3 regions of the Streptosporangium album genome follow, and region 2 is predicted to be linked to each of the others. Evidence: predicted binding sites of a transcription regulator. Region 2 holds the regulator's gene; each other region holds the start of a gene.
What was found. Region 2 encodes HrcA, which represses chaperone genes, less so after heat shock. Its sites were predicted from a motif close to TTGGCACTCTCNNNNNGAGAGTGCCAA; they were not measured.
Positions count from the first base shown of each region.

Region 1: groL (chaperonin GroEL) is a predicted target of HrcA. The motif match lies at 4,854-4,880, and genes of this name have one in related genera.
Region 3: groES (co-chaperone GroES) is a predicted target of HrcA. The motif match lies at 2,513-2,539, and genes of this name have one in related genera.

Region 1 is NZ_JACHJU010000005.1:183,272-190,292, reverse strand. It holds gene FHR32_RS37260 (aldo/keto reductase) at 182-496, opposite strand; gene FHR32_RS37255 (tetratricopeptide repeat protein) at 532-1,380, opposite strand; gene FHR32_RS37250 (ArsR/SmtB family transcription factor) at 1,544-2,509, opposite strand; gene FHR32_RS37245 (EamA family transporter) at 2,566-3,399, shown strand; gene FHR32_RS37240 (TetR/AcrR family transcriptional regulator) at 4,161-4,775, opposite strand; gene groL (chaperonin GroEL) at 4,993-6,615, shown strand; gene FHR32_RS37230 (alpha/beta fold hydrolase) at 6,819-7,021, shown strand, end outside.
Region 2 is NZ_JACHJU010000002.1:319,966-326,986, forward strand. It holds gene hemW (radical SAM family heme chaperone HemW) at 1-70, shown strand, start outside; gene FHR32_RS25105 (DUF4870 domain-containing protein) at 83-694, opposite strand; gene FHR32_RS25110 (DUF3097 domain-containing protein) at 722-1,537, opposite strand; gene FHR32_RS25115 (hypothetical protein) at 1,593-2,309, opposite strand; gene hrcA (heat-inducible transcriptional repressor HrcA) at 2,493-3,506, shown strand; gene dnaJ (molecular chaperone DnaJ) at 3,519-4,655, shown strand; gene FHR32_RS25130 (16S rRNA (uracil(1498)-N(3))-methyltransferase) at 4,689-5,420, shown strand; gene FHR32_RS25135 (hypothetical protein) at 5,425-6,087, opposite strand; gene FHR32_RS25140 (SigE family RNA polymerase sigma factor) at 6,084-6,563, opposite strand; gene FHR32_RS25145 (histidine triad nucleotide-binding protein) at 6,848-7,021, shown strand, end outside.
Region 3 is NZ_JACHJU010000001.1:3,995,350-4,002,370, reverse strand. It holds gene FHR32_RS19440 (sigma-70 family RNA polymerase sigma factor) at 1-122, opposite strand, end outside; gene groL (chaperonin GroEL) at 399-2,021, opposite strand; gene groES (co-chaperone GroES) at 2,111-2,422, opposite strand; gene FHR32_RS19425 (class I SAM-dependent methyltransferase) at 2,785-3,951, shown strand; gene FHR32_RS19420 (coiled-coil domain-containing protein) at 4,143-5,453, shown strand; gene FHR32_RS19415 (MarR family winged helix-turn-helix transcriptional regulator) at 5,527-6,036, opposite strand; gene FHR32_RS19410 (alkene reductase) at 6,145-7,021, shown strand, end outside.

The DNA of each region.
Region 1 (7,021 bases), on a different contig from region 2:
CTCTTCTTGTCAAGACAAAACTTTCCGTCGGTCTACGCGGTAGCCCCGCCGGATGGGATCCCCCAACCGCCCGGCCGATCAGCTCACCTCCGAAGAGCTGATCGCGTTCTGGGCCGACGAACACACCGCCGCCGAAGCCTGATCGCTCCGGAGGAGTAGGGGCCGGTCCTCGGGGGGCTCATCACGGCTGGACCCGATCGAGCCGTTCGCCCCGGAGTCGGCGCAGGCCCTGCTCGACCTGATCCCGCAGGAAATCCGGCCGACCGCAGATCGCCGCATCGTGCGGGGGGTTCGGCGGGGCGACCCCGACCTTTGTCGCGATGAGCAGGTCATCCGGATAGGGGTGCAGCGCCTCGGCGAGGAGTTCCTCGTTGGCACCCCACCCGTACAGGTGCGCGGTGTCGATCAGCGTGACGCCCAGGTCGACGGCGCGTCGGGCCACAGCGATGGAGGCTTCCCGAGACTGTTCGGGTCCGGTCGTTTGCGGCTGGTGGATCGAGCCTTACCGACACCCCACGTCCCGAACGACCCTCACTCCTCCACGGGTTCGTGCTGACCGTCAAAGTGCGTGCGGCCGTCGACACGTACCGGTTGTCCGGGTGGTAGGCGCTTGCCGGACGGCGGCTCGTCAAGGTCCACGGCCGCCCAGTCCACCATGAGCTCCCCGGAGGGCGTCCGGCGGAGCGCGTCGTACACGTCGAATCCGCTCGGCGGCCGTCCCGGGGCGTACGTGCTCAGGTCAAAGCCACCGTCCTGGCAGTCGGAGTACTCGTCGGTCCCCCAGGCCGACTCCAGGTCGGGGTTACGTGCCTTGACCTCCACCAGCACCGACTCGATCGCGTACCGCACGTCGGCCGAGTCGCTGAGGCGCCGGTACACCACCCGCTCGTCACCGGAGTTGCTGATCAGCTCACTGCTGCGGAGCAGCCAGAAGTGCCGTGAGTGCGGGTTCGGCTCCGGTCCCTCGGCGGGTGCGGCGACGTACTCATCGTCGAGCGCGTTCGCGCGGGTCAGCGCACCCTCGTCCCACCGGTCGAGCTCCAGCGCCCGCAGGTAGCCGCCCAACGCCTGCTCGCGCGCGCCACCGCACTCGTGGGCCAGCCCTTCGAGGTAGGCGGCGAGGTTGTTGGTCGGGTCGAGGGACAGGACATGACGGGCCGCACGGACCGCCTCGTCGACGAGAGCGCGGCCGACGCCGTCATCTGGCGGGATCTGGGCGGTGGGCTTCCAGTCCTCCTCCCACCAGCCCGTGTCCACGCGGTTGACCATGTGGCCGCGGAGCTCGGCACCACCCAGCACGGCGAGGCCGACGGCCGCCTCCAGGCTTCCCGGATCCACCCGCCGAACTTGGGTGTACGCCTCGCGAACGGCACGCGCCACGTCCGCCAGATCCTCCGCGTACTCCGCCTCCCCGGAGACTTCCGCCAGGAGCCGACCCGCCTAGGCCAACCGGGCGGCAAGGCCCGGCCGACGGCCCATCACCGGTAAGCCCGACTTACCTACGCACCGTTGGCTCGGTCTTGGCACCGGTTGACGGGCATGGTCAGGGGGTGAGTTGGTCGGCGAGAGCGGTGCGGATGTATAGGACGCTGCGCCCGGCGCGGGCTCGGCCCACCAGCCCTGCGGCGTGCAGCGTCTTCAGGTGGTGGGAGATCGCACTGGGGGTGACGGTGAGCAGGTGGGCCAGGTCGGTGGTGGAACGGGGCTGGACCAGGGCGGTCAGGATGGCGGCTTTGGGCGCGCCGACGAGCGCGGCCAGGACGGCGGGCGCCGGCGGGGGCGGCTGCCAGGCGGTGGCGGACCCACGCGCCGGATAAATGATCATCGGTGGGTGGTCGGGGTTGTTGGGGGTGCCGGGGGCGTTGACGAACAGGGTCGGGACCAAGCAGAGGCCGCGACCGGTGACGGGGGTGCGGGTGTCGGTGTGGGGGATGTTCAGGCGGGTGCGCAGACGCCCGTTGTGGAAGGTGATGGCGGGGTCCAGGTCGGCGAACAGCAGGGCGGCGCCCCCATCGGCCAGGCGGGAGGCCCGGTAGCGCAGGTCGGCTTCCAGCACGCCGCGCAGACGCGGCCAGTGCGGGGCAAGCGTCGCGGTCCAGTAGGTCTGCAGCAGGTCGGCGAGCCGGTCGCGCAGGCGAGCGGGCCGCCGTAGCCCGGAGCGCAGCATGTCGGGGAGGGTGCCGCCGGCATGGGCGGCGCGGATGTCGGCGGCGACCCGGTCGGGGTCGCAGGCACGGGCGCGGTCCAGTTCGGCGGTGAAGTCGGTGACCGGACGCCCCGGGCGCGGGGTGAGGAAGTCCGGGACGAGCCGGCGGGGGCCGACCAGGGCCAGCAGCAAGGCGATGTCGAGGTCGCCGAGACCGCGCGCGGCCACCGCCAGCCAGGGACGTTGCCGGACATAATAGCCGGGCTGGTGCCAGATGCGCAGGCTGAGCACCGTCTCCAGCAGCGGGGAGAGGGCGAAGCGGGTCTCGGCGAGGTCGCCGACGTCCAGGATCAGCTCGTGCATTGAGGCCCAGGCTAAATCACTGTCGGCCCAGCCGGACCGGCGGTGGGGTGAGCACCATGGTCACCGCACTTGCCATCCTGTTCGCCGGGCTTCTGCACGCTGTCTGGAACGCCCTGGCCAAAGCCGTCCCTGACCGGTACGCCGCGTTCGTGGTGATGGGCGCCGCCTCCGCGCTGGTGTCCCTGCCGGTCGCGGTGGCCGCCGGGCCGCCGGCGGGGCCGGCCTGGCCGTTCCTGCTCACCTCGGTGGTCCTGCACGTCGCCTACACCGCACTACTGATCCGCTCCTATGACCTCGGCGACTTCGGCCAGGTCTATCCGCTGGCGCGGGGCAGCGCGCCGCTCCTGGTCGCCGTCGCCGGCGCCGTCCTGGGCGAGCGGCTGAGCCCGCTCCAGCTCGCTGGCCTGGTCGTGGTGTGCGGCGGGCTGGTCGCACTCGCCGTCGCCCGGCACCGCACCGCCGTCACCGGCCCGGCCGTCACCGCCGCGCTGCTGACCGGCCTGTCGATCGCGGCCTACACCGTCGTGGACGGGCTCGGCGTGCGACGCACCTCCCATCCTCTGCCCTACATCGCCTGGCTGTTCCTCCTGGAGGGATCCGTGGTCGCCCTCATGGCCCTGGCCGTGCGCGGCCGCGCCGTCGCCCCCGCGCTGCGCACCGGCTGGCAGATGCCGGCGGCGGGCGGCATCGTGTCCCTGCTCGCCTACGCCATCGTGGTGTGGGCCCAGACCCGTAGCCCTCTGGCCCAGGTCGCCGCCCTGCGCGAAACCAGTGTCGTGTGGGGCGCAATCATCGGCGCCGTCTTCTTCTCCGAACGCTTCGGATGGCGCCGAGTCACGGCCGCGGTGACCGTGACTCTCGGGATCATCCTGCTCACCTCCCCCACCTGAGCATTCCTCAAGGGCCGGCTCACTCCGTGGGAGCGCGGATCGATCTCCTGCGGAGCCTGCGGCAAGGACTTCGAGCCCGCCACGTAGAGCGCGGGGATTCGTCGTGCACCGCGGCGGCGAGGCCTGCACGACGAAAGGACGGGTCAGGTTTCGTCGATCCTCGAGGAGCGGCCCGGACCGCGACGAATCGGTCTGTCGTTGAGGAGCGTGTCACCAGGTACACGCGAGCCCCGTACGACCAGGTCAGAGATGTGATCAAGCGCGGTGGACGTGACAGGGAACGGGCGCTTCCCTGTCACATCGGAGATCTAGCCAGCGGGCCGACCGGCGTCATCACCAAGCCTGACGTCGCCCGAAGAGAACACGTTCCCTGTCATGTCGCTGTCATGTCGTCTCGCATATACCTGGTGACGCGCTGGCCTGGCCGGCCCAGGCCCCCGGCCAAATCCGCCCCACCCGCAACGGCACGATGGACCGCGGTGGTGACTTCACCGCGATCGCCCACGTCAGCCGGCGGGCCCCGGCCACCACCAACTGGATCCCGCTGGCCGTCGCCGTGGTGCTGCTGGTCAAGGCCATCAGCGCGATGCACGAGCAACGCCACCGGCCCCGTCAGGCCGCCGTCTTGGCCGACCGGGTCACCGACCTGACCCGCAGCATGCGGCAACGCCGCGCCGCCGACGCCCCATCATGGCGCCGGCGCCCCTTCGGGGCCCTGTCCGAATCGGCGATATCTCAAACGCCGGGCCTGTGCGTGCTGGTCACCGATCCTGCGGGCCTTCGGGCGGCGCGGCGGGGAAGACGAAAGACAGGGCGCGGCGCAGGGTGGTGGCGAAGGATTCGGTGTTGCCGGGCTCGAGCCAGTGCCGCCCCGCCACGCGGATGGCGCCGGCGACCGCGGCGGCCGTGACGGGAGGGAACAGATCGCGTCCGGGGTCGGTGCCGGTGCGCGCCGCGATCGCCTCGGCGAGCGGGCCCTCCGCCATGGTGAACGCCTTCAGCGCCTCGCCCTCCAGCGCGGGCGTCGACATGATCATGCGCAGGCCGGCCTTGTCGGGCTCGGGGTTGGTGTAGAGCTCGATCACGGCCGTGATGATGGCCTGGTCGAGTGGCTCGTCGGCGGGCCGGGAGCGCAGCGCCCGTCCCGCACGCCTGGACTGGTCGGCTTGGAAGGAGCAGATCGCCTCCTCCCTGCTGGAGAAGTAGTTGTTGTAGGTGCGGGGTGAGACACCCGCGGCCGTGGCGATGTCATGGACGCGGACAAGGGCCAGCCCGTTGGGGCCCTGCTCGATGGCCAGGCTCAGCGCGGCGTGGCTGATCGCCTCCCGAGTGGCCTGCCTGTTGCGTGACCGGAGGTCCATGGCGTCGTCGTTCATGGATCAACCCTACCCGATGCTGCGTGACGCGCACTACGTGCGTTCCACGCAAGTTGTGGGTAGAGTGCGACGGGACGCCTGGCACTCACGCCTGGAGAGTGCCAACCACAAGGCGTATGCCGGGACGGCGAGGTCCGCCGGCAGGTTGGCCACCTGCCGGCAGACCGTCCGTCGCGGGCGCCGTCCCGGAGAGCCCCCATCAAGAGCAGGAGCAGCAATGGCTTCGAAAATGATTGCGTTCGACGAGAACGCCCGGCGCGGTCTCGAGCGCGGTATGAACCAGCTCGCCGACGCCGTCAAGGTGACCCTCGGCCCCAAGGGCCGCAACGTCGTGCTGGAGAAGAAATGGGGCGCCCCCACGATCACCAACGACGGCGTCTCCATCGCCAAGGAGATCGAGCTCGAGGACCCCTGGGAGAAGATCGGCGCCGAGCTCGTCAAGGAAGTCGCCAAGAAGACCGACGACGTCGCCGGCGACGGCACCACCACCGCCACCGTGCTCGCCCAGGCCCTGGTACGCGAGGGCCTGCGCAACGTCGCCGCCGGCGCCAACCCGATGCCCCTGAAAAAAGGCATCGAGGCCGCCGTCGAACGCGTCAGCGAGGAACTGTCCCACCTCGCCAGGAATGTGGAGACGAAGGCGCAGATCGCCTCCACCGCCTCCATCTCCGCGGGCGACCCGCAGATCGGCGAGATGATCGCCGAGGCGATGGACAAGGCCGGCAAGGAAGGCGTCATCACCGTCGAGGAGAGCAACACCTTCGGCCTGGAGCTCGAACTCACCGAGGGCATGCGCTTCGACAAGGGCTACATCGCCCCGCTCTTCATCACCGACCCCGACCGGCTCGAAGCGGTCCTGGACGATCCCTACGTCCTGATCGTGAGCGGCAAGATCTCCGCCAACAGAGACGTGGTGCCCCTGCTCGACAAGATCGTGCAATCCGGCAAGCCGCTGCTGATCATCGCCGAGGACATCGAGGGCGAGGCCCTGGCCACTCTGATCGTCAACAAGATGAAGGCCGTCTTCCGGTCGGTCGCGGTCAAGGCCCCGGGCTTCGGTGACCGCCGCAAGGCCATGCTGGGCGACATCGCGATCCTGACCGGCGGTCAGGTCATCGCCGAGGAGGTCGGCCTCAAGCTCGAGAACGCCACCCTCGACCTGCTCGGCCGCGCCCGCAAGGTCGTCGTGACCAAGGACGAGACCACCATCGTCGACGGTGCCGGCGACGCCGAGCAGATCGCCGGCCGGGTCAACCAGATCCGCGCCGAGATCGAGAACACCGACTCCGACTACGACCGCGAGAAGCTCCAGGAGCGTCTCGCCAAGCTGGCCGGCGGCGTGGCCGTCATCAAGGCCGGCGCGGCGACCGAGGTCGAGCTCAAGGAGCGCAAGCACCGCATCGAGGACGCCGTCCGCAACGCGAAGGCGGCCGTCGAGGAGGGCATCGTCCCCGGCGGTGGCGTGGCCCTGCTGCAGGCCGGCGCCAAGGCCTTCGACAAGCTGGAGCTCACCGGCGACGAGGCCACCGGTGCCGCGATCGTCCGCAAGGCACTGGAGGAGCCGCTGAAGCAGATCGCCGTCAACGCCGGCCTCGAGGGCGGCGTCGTGGTGGAGAAGGTCCGCAACCTCACCCCCGGTGAAGGCCTCAACGCCGCCACCGGCGAATACGTCAACATGTTCGAGGCGGGCATCATCGACCCGGCCAAGGTGACGCGCTCCGCGCTGCAGAACGCCGCCTCCATCGCGGCGCTCTTCCTCACCACCGAGGCCGTCATCGCCGAAAAGCCCGAGAAGACCACGGCCGCTCCCGCCATGCCCGGCGGCGACATGGACTTCTAGTCCGGGTCGCCCAGGGGATTCGCACCCCGGGTTCGGGTAGGACCGCGCAGTACTGCACGGTCCTACCCGACCTGGACCAGGCGTGGCACGGCGAGCTCGCCCGCCTGATCCACCAGTGCGGTGGCCTGGATCCGGCCGGAGCGCCGCCACAACGCGGCCATCCTCGCCTTCCGCGACCCCCGCACGCCCTGGCCACGGTGGTGGTGCCCACGCTCGTCCTGTACGGACGGCACAACCCCCTCGTCACCGCCGACGGCGGCCGCGCCACCGCCATCCCAAGCGCCAAGCTGATCACCTTCCCCGGCATGGGCCACGACCTGCCCCGCCCGCTCTGGCCCGCCATCACCGCCGCGATCCGCGGCTGCCGGCCACCGCAGGCGCATAGCGAACCCGGATTCGGCAAGAC
Region 2 (7,021 bases):
GACGGGCCGCGCGGTGCTGACACTGCGCGGCCGTCTCCTGGCCGATGCCCTGGTCCGCGATCTGACATGAGATCGTCCGCGTTCAGCTGACGAATCGGATGCTCAGCGGGTAGCGGTAGTTCTCGCCCCGGTTGGCCGAGACAGCAGCGATGATCATGAAGATGAGCGACCCGATCCAGACCACCGGCATCAGGAGGAATCCGATCAGCACGAAGGCCAGGACCCAGGAGACCATGTAGGCGATCACCAGGGTGAGCTGGAAGTTGAGTGCCTCGGCCGCCTGGTCGCGCACGTAGGGGGACTCGTCCTTCTTCACGAGATACATCACCAGAGGGCCGGCGAACCACGTCAGCAGGCCCAGCAGATGGGCGAGCATCGCCATAGTGGTGTCGTCGCCGCCGGGTCGGGGGCCGTACGTCCCCGGCGGTGCCGGGTGCCCGTACCCGGGCGGTGGCCCGTACCCGCCGTACGGCCCGGGCGGCTGGTAGGCGTCCTGGTAGCCGTAACCCCCTGTTCCGTACGGCGGGGCGGCGGGAGGCGGGTAGCCCTGGCCGCTCTGTCCGTACGGCGAGGCGGGAGGCGGCGGGTTGCCTTGACCGGGCTGGGTGTGACCGGATCGAGGCGGCTGATCGATGTGTCCGGTGTGCTCGTCGTCCGCGGATTCCTGTCGCGGGCCGTCGGGACTGTCACTCATGACCCCTCCTGATGGGGTGTGGCGGGGTTAGTCGTCTTCGCTCGGAGCGGTCACGAAGTCGATCAGCTCCTCGACCGGGCCGAGGAGCTCCGGCTCCAGATCGGCGTAGGTGGTGACCGATCCGAGAATACGGCGCCAGGCGTCTCTGGGCTCCAGATCCCAGCCCAGGGCGGCGATGACCCCCTCTTTCCAGGGGAGACCACGCGGGACCGCCGGCCAGGAGGCGATCTTCAGCACCGAGGGCCTGACCGCCTGCCAGACGTCCACGAACGGGTGCCCGACGATCAGCACGTGCGGTGAGGAGACCTGGGAGGCGATCCGGCTCTCCTTCGATCCGGGGATCAGGTGGTCGACGAGCACGCCCAGACGGCGGTCCGGACCGGGACCGAACTCCGCCACGATCGAGGGCAGGTGGTCGATCCCCTCCAGATACTCCACGACCACGCCCTCGACCCGGAGGTCGTGGCCCCAGACCTTCTCCACGAGCGCCGCGTCGTGCACGCCCTCCACGTAGATCCGGCTCTCCTTGGCCACCCTGGCCCGCAGGCCCTCCACCGCGATGGAGCCCGAGGCGCTCCGCCGGGGAGCCTGCGGCGCGGTGGCGGGCCGTACCAGCGTCACCACCTTGCCCTCCAGGAGGAAGGCGGCGGGCTCCAGCGGGAACAGCCGCCGTCGCCCGAACCGGTCCTCCAGCGTGACGGCTTCCTTGTCGCAGGCCACCACGGCGCCGCAGAAGCCGCCGTCGACGTCCTCCACGACCAGGTCGAGCTCGGCGGGGACCTGGGGGATCTTTCCCTTGAGAGGGCGCCGCCAGTTCTCCGCAAGCACGTCACGCTCGTACATCAGCCACCGCCCACTCTCTCGCCATGGATCAAGGGGACGGTAGCAAAAGCCACGATCACCCGCTGTACGGTCCGGGAGGTCCCCACTGCGAGACCGCCGCCTGGCGCTTGCGGGCGCCGCTCCGCCTCACCAGTACGACGATCGTGACGACGACCGCCAGCAGGAAGCCTGCGCTCGGCACCGCGACCAGCGCGACCGTTCCGCCCATCAGAGAGCCGGTGACGAGTTCCCTGCCCACGCCGAACCTGGCGCTCGACGCCTCGGGGGTGGTGCACGTGAGCTGGTAGTCGCCCTTCTTGTCCACCCCCACCCGCAGAGCCATCTCCCAGATGACGCCGTCCGCGGTCACGGTCTGCTGGACGCTCGGCCGCTGGAGCCTGACCGTTCCCGGATCGCCCTGGATCTGGCACTCGTACGTGGTGCCCGCCACGGCCGAGACGTAGATGGCGGGCCTGTCCGCCGGATCGAGCGGGACCGTCACGGTCTTGCCCGCGTCGAACGAGCCGGTGGGCGCGGCGTCGGTGATGGCGCCGACGAGGCCGCCGGCGAAGCCGGCGACCCCGACGATCACGCTGAGCACGAAGACGAGCCAGGCGCCGACGATCCATCCGACACTGGGCTTGATCTTCGCCTTCGGTCCGGGTCCCTGAGGCGCGCCGTAGCCGGGGGGCGCGTAGCCGTAGGAGGGGGCGCCCTGCTGCTGCGGGCCATAGGGCTGCTGAGGCGCGCCGTAACCTGGTGCGCCCGATGGGGGTACAAAATCATGGGACATGTCATAAATTGTGGGTCTTGCCGCTTGTATAGCGATAGCAGTCGGCTTGACGACTACTTGGCTCTGCCATCCTGACGTCGTGTCATCGCACCCCGCGAGCAGGGGCCGTACACTTGGCACTCGGGAACACAGAGTGCCAGACCTGGCGTTTCACGTTCGGGTGTGGGCAGGGAGGTGAGCGCGTTGGTCGACGACCGTAAGTTGGCGGTGCTCCGCGCCATCGTCGAGGACTACGTGTCCACCAACGAGCCGGTGGGCTCCAAGGCCCTCGTCGAACGGCACAACCTGGGTGTCTCGCCCGCGACCATCCGTAACGACATGGCGGTGCTGGAGGAGCAGGGCTACATCGCCCAGCCCCACACCAGCGCCGGCCGGGTCCCCACCGACAAGGGCTACAGGCTGTTCGTCGACCGGCTTTCGCGGGTGAAGCCGCTGTCGAGCGCGGAGAAGAAGGCCATCGAGACCTTCCTCGCCGGCGCCGTGGACATCGACGACGTCGTCATGCGCACGGTGCGGCTGCTGGCACAGCTCACCCGTCAGGTCGCCGTCGTGCAATACCCCACGCTGACCAACTCCACGGTCCGCCACGTCGAGCTGGTCCCGCTGAGCGAGCGCCGGCTGATGTTCGTGCTCATCACCAACACGGGACGGGTCGAGCAGCGCGTGGTCGAGCTGCCCGACGTGGTCGACGAGAACCGGGTCGCCCATCTGCGCGCGACTCTCAACGCCTGCCTGGACGGGTGCGGGCTGGCCTGTGTCCCGGACATGGTCGCCGATCTGCCCGCCCGGCTTCCGGCGGAGGACCGGCCGCTCGCGGCCACGGTTCTGTCGGTGCTGCTGGAGTCCCTGGTGGACCGGCATGATGAAAAGATTGTCTTCGCCGGGGCCGCCAACCTCGCGGGAGCCGACTTCACCGTCGGACTCCGCGATGTGCTGGAGGCTCTGGAAGAGCAGGTCGTGCTCATGCGCCTGCTCGGTGAGACCTCCGACGTGTCGGCGCTGACGGTGCGGATCGGCTCGGAGAACCCCTACACGGGTCTCCAGGGCACATCGATCGTCGCCGCCGGATACGGTTCGGGGGACAAGCAACTGGCCCGGCTCGGTGTGCTGGGTCCGACGCGAATGGACTACCCGGTCACGATGGGCGCGGTGCGCGCGGTGGCACGCTACGTCAGCCAGATCCTGGCTGCATCCTAAGAGGTCAACTAAGTGGCTAAGAGCGACTACTACGGCACCCTCGGGGTGCGCCGCGACGCCAGTGCGGAAGAGATCAAGAAGGCGTACCGCCGCCTGGCGCGAGAGCTGCATCCCGACGTGAACCCCGATCCTGAGACCCAGGAGCGGTTCAAGGACATCACGCAGGCCTACGAGGTGCTGTCCGATCCCAACAAGCGCCAGATGTACGACATGGGAGCCGATCCGTTCGCCTCGGGTGCCGGCGCGCAAGGTTTCGGGGCGGGCTTCCCGTTCAGCGACATCATGGACGCCTTCTTCGGAGCGGCCGGCGGCGGCGGTGGTCGCGGTCCCCGGTCACGTGCCCGCCGGGGCCGCAACGCCACCATCCGGGTGGAGCTCGACCTGAGCGAGTCGGCCTTCGGCACCACCCGTGAACTGGTGGTCGACACCGCCGTGCTCTGCGAGGTCTGCACGGGCTCCGGCGCCGCAGCCGGCACCCACCCCGACACCTGTGACATGTGCCATGGCCGCGGCGAGGTCTCCCAGGTCACACGGTCCTTCCTGGGGCAGGTCATGACCTCCCGTCCCTGCCCCCAGTGCGGTGGATTCGGTTCGATCATCCGCAACCCCTGCCAGGAGTGCTCCGGCGACGGCCGGGTCCGCACGCGGCGGACCATCAAGGTCCGCATCCCGGCAGGAGTGGAGGACGGCACCCACATCCAGCTCGCCGGCGAAGGCGAGATCGGTCCCGGTGGCGGCCCGCCCGGCGACCTGTTCCTGGAGATCGTCGAGCGTCCGCACGAGATCTTCGAACGCCGGGGCGACGATCTGCACTGCACCGTGCAGATCCCCATGACCGCCGCCTCGCTGGGCACCATCCTGACCATGGAGACGCTCGACGGCGCGGAGGAGCTCGACATCCGGCCGGGCACCCAGTCCGGGCAGACCATCCCGCTCTACGGCCGGGGCGTCCAGCACCTCAACGAGACCGGCCGCGGCGATCTGCTGATCCACGTCAATGTGGAGACGCCCGCCCGCCTCGACCCGGCCCAGGAGGAGCTCATGCGCGAGCTCGCCAAGCTCCGTGGCGAGGAGCGCCCGCCCGGCAAGTTCGCCCCCGGCCAGCAGGGATTCTTCTCCCGGCTACGGGACGCTTTCAATGGCCGCTGACAGAGGCGCCCGTCGGCACGCCTCCAACGGCCGATGACGGTCCCGGTCTTCCTGGCCGAGGCGGCCGATCTGGCCCGTGCGGAGTTCACGTTCGGCGGTCCGGAAGGCCGTCACGCCGCGGCTGTACGGCGGTTGCGGGCCGGGGAACGGCTCGACCTGACCGATGGTGCGGGCGCCGTGGCCGAGTGCGTGGTCCGCGAGGCGGGCAAGGACTCCCTCCGCGTCGAGGTACTGCGCCGTTACGATGTGCCGGCTCCGCACCCCCGTCTGGTCGTGGTGCAGGGGCTGCCCAAGGGAGACCGGGGCGAGCTGGCCGTGGAGATGATGACCGAGGCGGGGGTCGACGTGATCGTCCCCTGGGCCGCAGCCCGGTCCGTGACCCAGTGGAAGGGCGAGCGGGCGGTCAAGTCGCTCAGTCGCTGGCGTTCCACGGCGAGGGAGGCGGGCAAGCAGTCTCGCCGCTTCCACCTGCCCGAGGTGACCGGGCCCGCCACCACCGCCGGGGTCGCCGCGCTCCTGTCGGAGGCCGCCCTGGGGATCGTGCTGCACGAGGAGGCGGCCTCCCCGCTCTCCACCATGGAGCTCCCCGGCACCGGAGACATCGTCGTGGTGGTCGGACCTGAGGGCGGGGTCGCCGATGAGGAGATCGCCGCGTTCCGGGAGGCGGGAGCCGTGCCGGCGCTGCTCGGGCCGACGGTGCTGCGCACTTCGACGGCGGGGGTCGCCGCGGCGGCCGTGTTGCAGGCGCGCACCGGCCGCTGGTGATCTCCTAGCGGCCGGAGGAGATGGTGGTCGGCGCCTCCGTCGGCATCGGAGGTGCCGTTTCGTCGGGCGGCGGGCACTCCTCGACCAGGCAGGGGCTCTCCGAGGGGGCGGTGGAATGGGAGGGCTTCGACGTCGGGGTCTCCCTGCACTCCTCCGGAAGCCCCTCCGGCTCGACCACCGTGCCGTCGGGGAGTGTCGTGGGACAGGTGGCGGACGGCGTGGGCTTCGGAGTCGGCTTCGAGGTCGGCTTCGGCGTGGGCCTGGGAGTCGGTCCGGTGCTCCTGGAGTGGGTGGGGAGCGGCGCGGGCGCCGTGGTTTCCGACCCCGGCCGGGTGACGGCCGGGAGCTGGTCGTCATCGTTCGAGGGAGCCCGCGAGGTGGCGGACAGATCGGGCGAGGTCGACTGAGTGTAGGTGACCTCCCCGCTGTTCACCGTCTGGCTCACCTGTTCGCGGAATTCCGGCACCACCATGACGACGGTGGCCGCGACCAGGACGGCTCCGGCGACAGAGGCTCCGGCGCGCCACCACACCAGGCCGCGGAGCCCACGTCTTTCCACGCGGGCGCGGATGATCTCCAGACCGTCAGGGGAGGGAACGACCGAGTTCGCCTCCGCACTGAGGACACGGCGGAGCAGCTCGCCGTACTCGTCCGGGGAGTCGGTCATGACAGTTGCTCCAGTGAGGTTCGTAGGGCGGCCATACCGCGAGCCGTGTGGCTCTTGACCGCGCCCTTGCTGATGCCCATGGCGTGGGCGATCTGCGCTTCTGACAGGTCACCGTAATAGCGCAGGACCAGTGCCTCGCGCTGACGTGCGGGCAGGCCACGAAGCGCCTCGATGACGGCAGACCGCTCGAACTCCCCGATCGCGCCGTTCTCGGCGCTCGGCGCGTCCGGCATGCCCTTGGGAGCGTACTTCTCCACGACCGCCCGGTGCCGAAGCACCGAACGGGATCGATTGACGACCGATTGGCGCAGGTAGGCGAGTGCCTTGTCGGTGTCACGCAGGCGACGCCAGGCGCCATGGATGGCGACGAACGCGTCCTGCACGACCTCCTCCGCGGTAGCCATATCGCGGACGAGTAACACGGCGAGACGCACAAGCGACCGATAGTGCGCGCTGTACAGCGCGGTAACGGCCATGTCGGCATCCCATCCGACGGGCACCGCCCCCAGCGACCTGTCGGCCACGAGGGTCTCGGTGGTCACATCAGTGGGACGCTCGGCCTTCCCAGAGGGTTTACGCTCTTCCGGTTCATTAGGGGGCATGACCCAGTCGTGTCCTCGCCAGGCGGCCATATCGTGCGAATCGCAATGGTCTGTAGTTGTTGAAGTTTGCACACCCACCATATCCGGGTGGATCTTTCTTTGCTGGCGATGCGCCATCACCGATTGGCAACGCCAGGGGAGGATAGGGTGCCTGCATGGTGAGCGAAGCCGACTGCCTGTTCTGCAAGATCGTGGCCGGGGAGATCCCCGCGAAGATCGTTCATGAGACCGATCGCACGCTGGCCTTCCGCGACGTCAACCCGCAGGCGCCCACGCACGTGCTCGTGGTCCCCAAGGACCACTACCCGGACGCGGCCGCGCTGGCCGCCGCC
Region 3 (7,021 bases), on a different contig from region 2:
CCCTGAACGGCGAGGCTCGTCAGATCCTTGAGATCATCCCTATGGGCGACCCCTTCAGATCTCGTCGCAAGCCTTACCCCACTTTTGGCGTCGGCGACGCATCCCTCGGTCACGTTAGGCATGATGCCCGCCCTGATCCGGCCTGTCGTCATAGCAAACGGCTACGGATTGGTCACATTGAGGCGGAGATAACGGAGGGTAATCAAACGATGACAGTGGTGGCCTTGGTGTGCCTTAATATTTCATTGGATAGCCGAATATGTCGATTATTTGTTAGAGAAGTGTTTGGTCTTCCGAGGGAAGCATGGTGACGCTTTGGGACCCCTTTCGGTTTACCGGAAAACAGAACGGCCCGCGTCCCCCCCGAGGGGCGCGGGCCGTACCGGATCCGATGAAGATCAGTGACCGTGGCCGTGGCCGTGGCCGTGACCACCGGCGGCCGGGGCCTCCTCCTCGGGCTTGTCCACCACGAGGGCCTCGGTCGTCAGCAGCATGCCGGCGATGGAGGCGGCGTTCTGGACGGCCGAGCGGGTGACCTTGACCGGGTCGATGACCCCCTGGGCGATCAGGTCGCCGTACTCGCCGGTGGCGGCGTTGAAGCCCTGGCCGACGGCGAGCTCCGCGACCTTGGTCGTCACGACGTAGCCCTCGCGGCCGGCGTTCTCGGCGATCCAGCGAGCCGGCTCGATGAGCGCCTTGCGGACCACGGCGACACCGGTCGCCTCGTCACCGGACAGGCCGAGGTCGTCCAGGACCTTGGCCACGTGGATGAGCGCGGAGCCGCCGCCGGAGACGATGCCCTCCTCGATCGCCGCACGGGTCGCGGAGATGGCGTCCTCAAGGCGGTGCTTCTTCTCCTTGAGCTCCACCTCGGTGGCCGCGCCGACCTTCAGCACGGAGACGCCGCCGGCGAGCTTGGCGAGGCGCTCCTGAAGCTTCTCGCGGTCCCAGTCGGAGTCGGACTGCTCGATGGCGTGCCTGATCTCCCTGACCCGGTCGGAGATCGCCTGCTCGTCGCCGGCACCGTCCACGACGGTGGTGGCGTCCTTGGTGATCACGACGCGGCGGGCGGTGCCGAGCACCTCGAGGCCGACGTTCTCCAGCTTGAGACCGACCTCCTCGCTGACCACCTGGCCACCGGTGAGGACCGCGATGTCCTGCAGCATCGCCTTGCGACGGTCACCGAAGCCCGGCGCCTTGACGGCGACGGAGGTGAAGGTGCCGCGGATCTTGTTCGTGACCAGGACGGCCAGGGCCTCACCCTCGACGTCCTCGGCGATGACGAGCAGCGCCTTCTTGGTCTGCGCGATCTTCTCCAGCAGCGGCAGGAAGTCCGCGACAGAGGCGATCTTGCCCTGGGTGATCAGGATGTAGGGGTCCTCCAGGACCGCTTCCATGCGCTCCTGGTCGGTGACCATGTAGGGCGACAGGTAGCCCTTGTCGAACTGGAGACCCTCGGTGAACTCCAGGTCCAGGCCCATGGTGTTGGACTCTTCGACGGTGATGACACCGTCCTTGCCCACCTTGTCGAACGCCTCGGCGATCAGCTCACCGATCTTGGCGTCCTGCGCGGAGATCGTCGCTACGTTCGCGATCTCCTTCTTGTCCTCGACCGGACGGGCGGACTCGATCAGCTTGTCGCTGACGGCCCGGGCCGCGATGTCGATGCCCCGCTTGAGCGACAGGGGCTGGGCCCCGGCGGCGACGTTGCGCAGGCCCTCGCGGACCATCGCCTGAGCGAGGACGGTCGCGGTGGTGGTGCCGTCACCGGCGACGTCGTTGGTCTTGGTGGCGACTTCCTTGGCGAGCTGGGCGCCGAGGTTCTCGTACGGCGCCTCCAACTCGACCTCGCGAGCGATGGTGACACCGTCATTGGTGATGGTCGGCGCACCGAACTTCTTGTCGATGACGACGTTGCGGCCCCGCGGGCCGAGAGTCACCTTCACGGCGTCCGCGAGGGCGTTCACACCACGCTCAAGAGCGCGGCGTGCGTCCTCCTCGAACGACAGGATCTTCGGCATGTCAATCCTCTCTGAAGTACGTCGGCGTATCAAAGCCCCGGGCGCTCACGCGGCCCGGGGCTCGATACGTCATCTTTATGAAGCGTGAACTACTTCTCGATGATGGCGAGCACGTCGCGGGCGGAGAGCACCAGGTACTCCTCGCCTCCGTACTTCACCTCGGTGCCGCCGTACTTGCTGTAGAGGACGATGTCGCCCTCCTTGACGTCGAGCGGAATCCGCTTGTCGCCGTCCTCGTCCCAGTTGCCGGGGCCCACCGCGAGGACCTTGCCCTCCTGCGGCTTCTCCTTGGCGGTGTCCGGGATAACAAGGCCGGAAGCGGTGGTCTGCTCGGCCTCAAGCGGCTGGACCACGATGCGGTCGCCGAGCGGCTTAACGGGAACCTTGGTGGCGGTCGTCACGTCGGACCTCCCCTTCAGATTTGAATGATCTAGAAGAGGCGACCAGCGGTCTGCCGTCGCGGGTGTCAGACCTGCCTCGTCGCATATGATTTGGCACTCTCAAGGGGAGAGTGCCAATACGGAACAGTATGCAAGGAGGGCTTGACAGTCAACACGAACCGCCCGTGTGTGCTTCCGGCGAACATCGCCCCCTCCCCTTTCCGGAGGTCACGACCTCCCGCTTTCGGGGAACATGCGGGAGGATTAGGGCGAGATCTGGCGGAATGTGAGTCGATGACCACGCATGGTGACGGCGACAACGCCACGGTGGACGGCGGACGACCTCGCCGACCTGCTGAGCTGAGGCGGTAACGTCGGACGACGTGGACCTTGACGCATTCCGTGAGCTGCTGACGCCGCGCGGCCAGGAGGCCCTGGGAGCGGCGGCCGAGATCGTCGGCGACGATCCGGTGGCGGCGGTGACGCGCCTCAGGAAGACCTACGACGCGGGCCTGACCTCCGCCGCGCTCACCCAGGCCATGCTCCGGCGACGCGCCGCGGAGAAGTTCGGCGCCGACGCCGATGTCATGTATTTCACATCGGGCGGCCTGGAACAGGCCACCCGCCGCGAGGTCGCCGACCACCGGGCACGCCGCATCCCGCCGGGCTCCCGGGTCGCCGACGTGTGCTGCGGCATCGGAGGCGACCTCCTCGCGCTGGCCAGGGCGGGATGCGAGGTGGAGGCCGTGGACGCCGACCCGCTCACCGCCGCGATCGCCCAGGCCAACGCCGACGCCCTCGGCTTCGGAGAGCTGGTCTCGGTCCGTGCGGCCGACGCCGCCACGCTGGACCCGGCCGCCTTCGACGTCCTGTTCGCCGACCCCGCCCGCCGCACCGCGCGGGGCAGGACCTTCGACCCGATGGCCTACTCGCCGCCGTGGCCCGACGTGCTGGAGATGGTGGCGAAGGCGGAGGCCGCCTGCCTGAAGGTCGCCCCGGGCATCCCCTACGCGTTCCTCCCCGCCGGCGCCGAGACCGAATGGGTCTCCTACAAGGGTGACGTCAAGGAGGCCGTGATCTGGTGCGGGGAGTCGGCGGGCGACGTGGAACGCAGGGCGACGATCCTGCCCGCGGGCGTGACGCTGACGCCCGATCCCGGGCTCGGCCCCGCCGGACACGGCCCCGTCGGCCGTTACGTGTACGAGCCGGACGGCGCGGCGATCCGTGCCCACCTCGTCGCGGAGATCGCCGCGATGGTCGGCGGCCACCTGCTCGACCCGCACATCGCCTACATCACCGGAGACGTCGCGTCGCGGACCCCATGGGCGTCCCGGTACGAGGTCCACGAGGTGTTGCCGTTCTCACTCAAACGGCTGCGGGCCGCGCTCCGCGAGCGCGGGGTCGGCAATGCGACGATCAAAAAGCGCGGCTCCGCGGTCGACGTCGACCGCCTGCGGAAAGACCTGCGACTTTCCGGCGAAAAGTCGGCCGTGGTTATTCTCACGCGAATTATAGAGAAGCCGTTTGCCCTCATTTGCACTCCTTCCTGACCTGCAAAAACGATTAACTTGGACAATGCACCGGCAATCACGTTCTTTTAAACTCCCCACTGAAAACCTTGATCCAGAGGCTAGGGTTGTCGCGCGGGAGTTCTTTCTCCGCGTGCGGTTCAACCGCGTTCTTCAGCAGACCGGACCAATCCCACCGCACGGCTGAACGTCGGCGGGTGAAGGAGTTCTCGGTGGATCACTCTTCCCCCACCCCGCTCCAGACAGGCAGCCAGGCCGCCATCTCCGACCGGATGCGCGAGCTCCTCGCCCGCGCCACCCAGGATCACGTGTCCGAGCAGCACACCCAGGACACCGTGCTGGACGAGATCCGCCAACGCCTGGAGGGCATGGAGTGGTCGCTGCGCGAGGTCAGGGAGCGCGAGCTCGGCGGGCTGGGCGGCTCGCTGGAGTCCGTCCACGGCCTGCTGGATGACATCGCCGTCCGCCCACCGGCGTGGGCCGAAGGTCTCGCCCAGCACGTCGAGGTGGTCCGCGACCGGGTGGACGCCATGGGAGAGCGCGTCAGCTCCGTCCATGACCGGGTCACGCCCCTCGGCGAGCTGCCGAGCCTGTGGGCCGATGTCGGCGCCGTCGGCGAGAACGTGGACGAGGCCCTCATCCGTCTCCGGTCGATCGCGGACGACACCCGGGGCGTCGGTGACGGTGTGAGCGAGCTGGCCCAGCGCCTCGGCCGGTTACAGGCCGGCATGGAGGCGGCGGCCACCCGGTTCACCCGGCTGGACAGGTCGCTGGCCGACCTCGTCCAGCGTGCCGAGCGCCTTGAGTCCGGGATGCTCGACCTCTCGACGACCGTGCGGAAGACCGTCAGCGACGCGACCGACCGGCTGCTCGCCGCCGTCGAACAGGTCAACGGCAGGGTCAGCCTGCTCGTGTCCCGGACGGACGGCAGGGCCGACGGTGTCGAGGGCCGGATCGACGGACTGGACGGCCGGCTGAGCGGGATCGACGGGCACCTCGCCGCCCTGGGTGAGCGGATGACCGGCGTGGGACCCCACCTGAGGGAGATCACGGACCGCCACGACGACCGTTTCGACACGCTCGACGAGCGGCTCTACGACGTCGAGGGCCGCATCGCCGGCCGTGTCGACGCCGTCGACTCCCGTCTGTCCACGCTGGACGGTCACACGGAGAAGCTCGGGCTGCGCCTGCAGGACCTCGACGATCGGGTGGAGGCCGTCGACCAGCGTGTCGGCCGGCTACCCGCCGTCCTGAACATCCGCGAGGTCGTCGGCGACCAGGCAGGTGATCACGCCAGGCGCTTCGACTCCCTGGACGAGCGCGTCAGCCAGGCCCAGGCCGCCCTCGCCCACCTGGCCGGCATGCTCCGCGCCCAGCCCGACCGCGAGCAGCTCACCGAGGCGCTCAGCGAGACGATGGAGCCCGCCCGCACCGAGCTCAGCCGCAGTCTGAGTGCCCTTGAGGAGACCATGCTGACCCTCGCCGAAGCCCTCCTCCGCCCCACCCGGGGCGACAAGGACTGAACCGGCACGGCCGCCGCCCCCTCCCGGGAGTCATCCGACGCCGGTGCGGAGCGTCCTCGGAGGCCGGTCGCGGTCAGCAGGCCGACCCCGCCGGATCTGCGTCCAGCGCCACCTCACGGCACAGGTTGGCCCGGACCACGATCAGCAGCGAGGAGAGCAGGTCGGCCTGCTCGGCGGTCAGCCCCCAGGTCATCCGCGCATGGACCTCGGCCATCACACGATCAAGCTCGGGACGTAACGCGTCCCCCCTCGGCGTGGTGCTCACGATGCTGATGCGCCGGTTGGACGGGCAGGGAGTGCGGCTGACGAACCCGCTCCGTTCGAGACGCTGCAGAGACTTGGTCATCGTGGACACGTCGATGCCGACAATCCTGGCCAAGGCGTTCTGCGACCGGGGGCCGTGCTCCCAGATCGCGGTCAACACGCGCTCCTGGCCCGGGTAGAGATCGATCTCAGCGAGAAGCGCGGCGAGCAGCACGCGATGGCCGCGTGTCGTCTGGGCCATCAGGCAGTTCAGGCTGTCGCCGGAATCCCCGGAGACACAGGCCTCCTTCACACCCTCCCCGAGCGCCGACTCCATCATGGCAGGCCTCCTCTTTCCGATTGCGAGCCTACCGCTTGCAAGTTGGCCGACCAAGTTGTAGAACTGTCAATTGGCCGGCCAAGTTGGTCGGCCAAGGAAGGATCTGTCATGCCGTTCACACCGTTCCAGCTCGGCTCGCTGCAGTTGCCCAACCGTCTCGTGATGGCCCCCATGACGCGCTCGCGCTCCTACGTCGACGGGGTTCCCTCATCGCTGACCGCCCTCTACTACGCCCAGCGCGCCTCGGCCGGCCTGATCATCACCGAGGGGGTGCAGCCGAGCCTGTCCGGCAAGGGATACATGAACACGCCGGGGCTGCACACCGACGAGCAGGTGGCAGGGTGGCGTGAGGTCACCGACGCGGTCCACGCGTCGGGCGGCCGGATCTTCGCCCAGCTCATGCACGCCGGCCGGGTCGGTCATCCCGACAACACCGGCGCACTGCCCGTCGGGCCGTCCGCTGTGCGGCCCGAGGCCCAGATCTTCACGCCGAACGGCATGCAGGACCTCCCCACCCCCATGGAGCTGTCCACCGCCGAGATCGAGGCGACCGTCCGGGACTTCGCCGACGCCGCCGTCCGCGCCGTCGAGGCCGGCTTCGACGGGGTCGAGCTGCACGGCGCGAACGGCTACCTCATCCACCAGTTCCTGTCACAGAACGCCAACCTGCGCGACGACCGCTTCGGCGGGTCCGTGGACGGCCGGATCCGCTTCGCCGTGGAGACCGCCCGGGCGGTCGTGGCGGCGATCGGCGCGTCCCGGGTCGGCATCCGGCTCTCTCCCGCCAGCGGCTCGCAGGACCTGAGGGAGGACGACGCGCAGGAGGTCTACCCGGCGCTGCTCTCCGCGCTCGCCGAGGCGGATCTCGCCTACCTGCACCTCGTGGCGAGCGGCTCTGACGAGCTCAACGAGCGGATCCGCTCGCTGTGGCCGAACACGTTCATCGTCAACGACTCCTCGCTCGGCGACCCGGCCGCCACCGTGG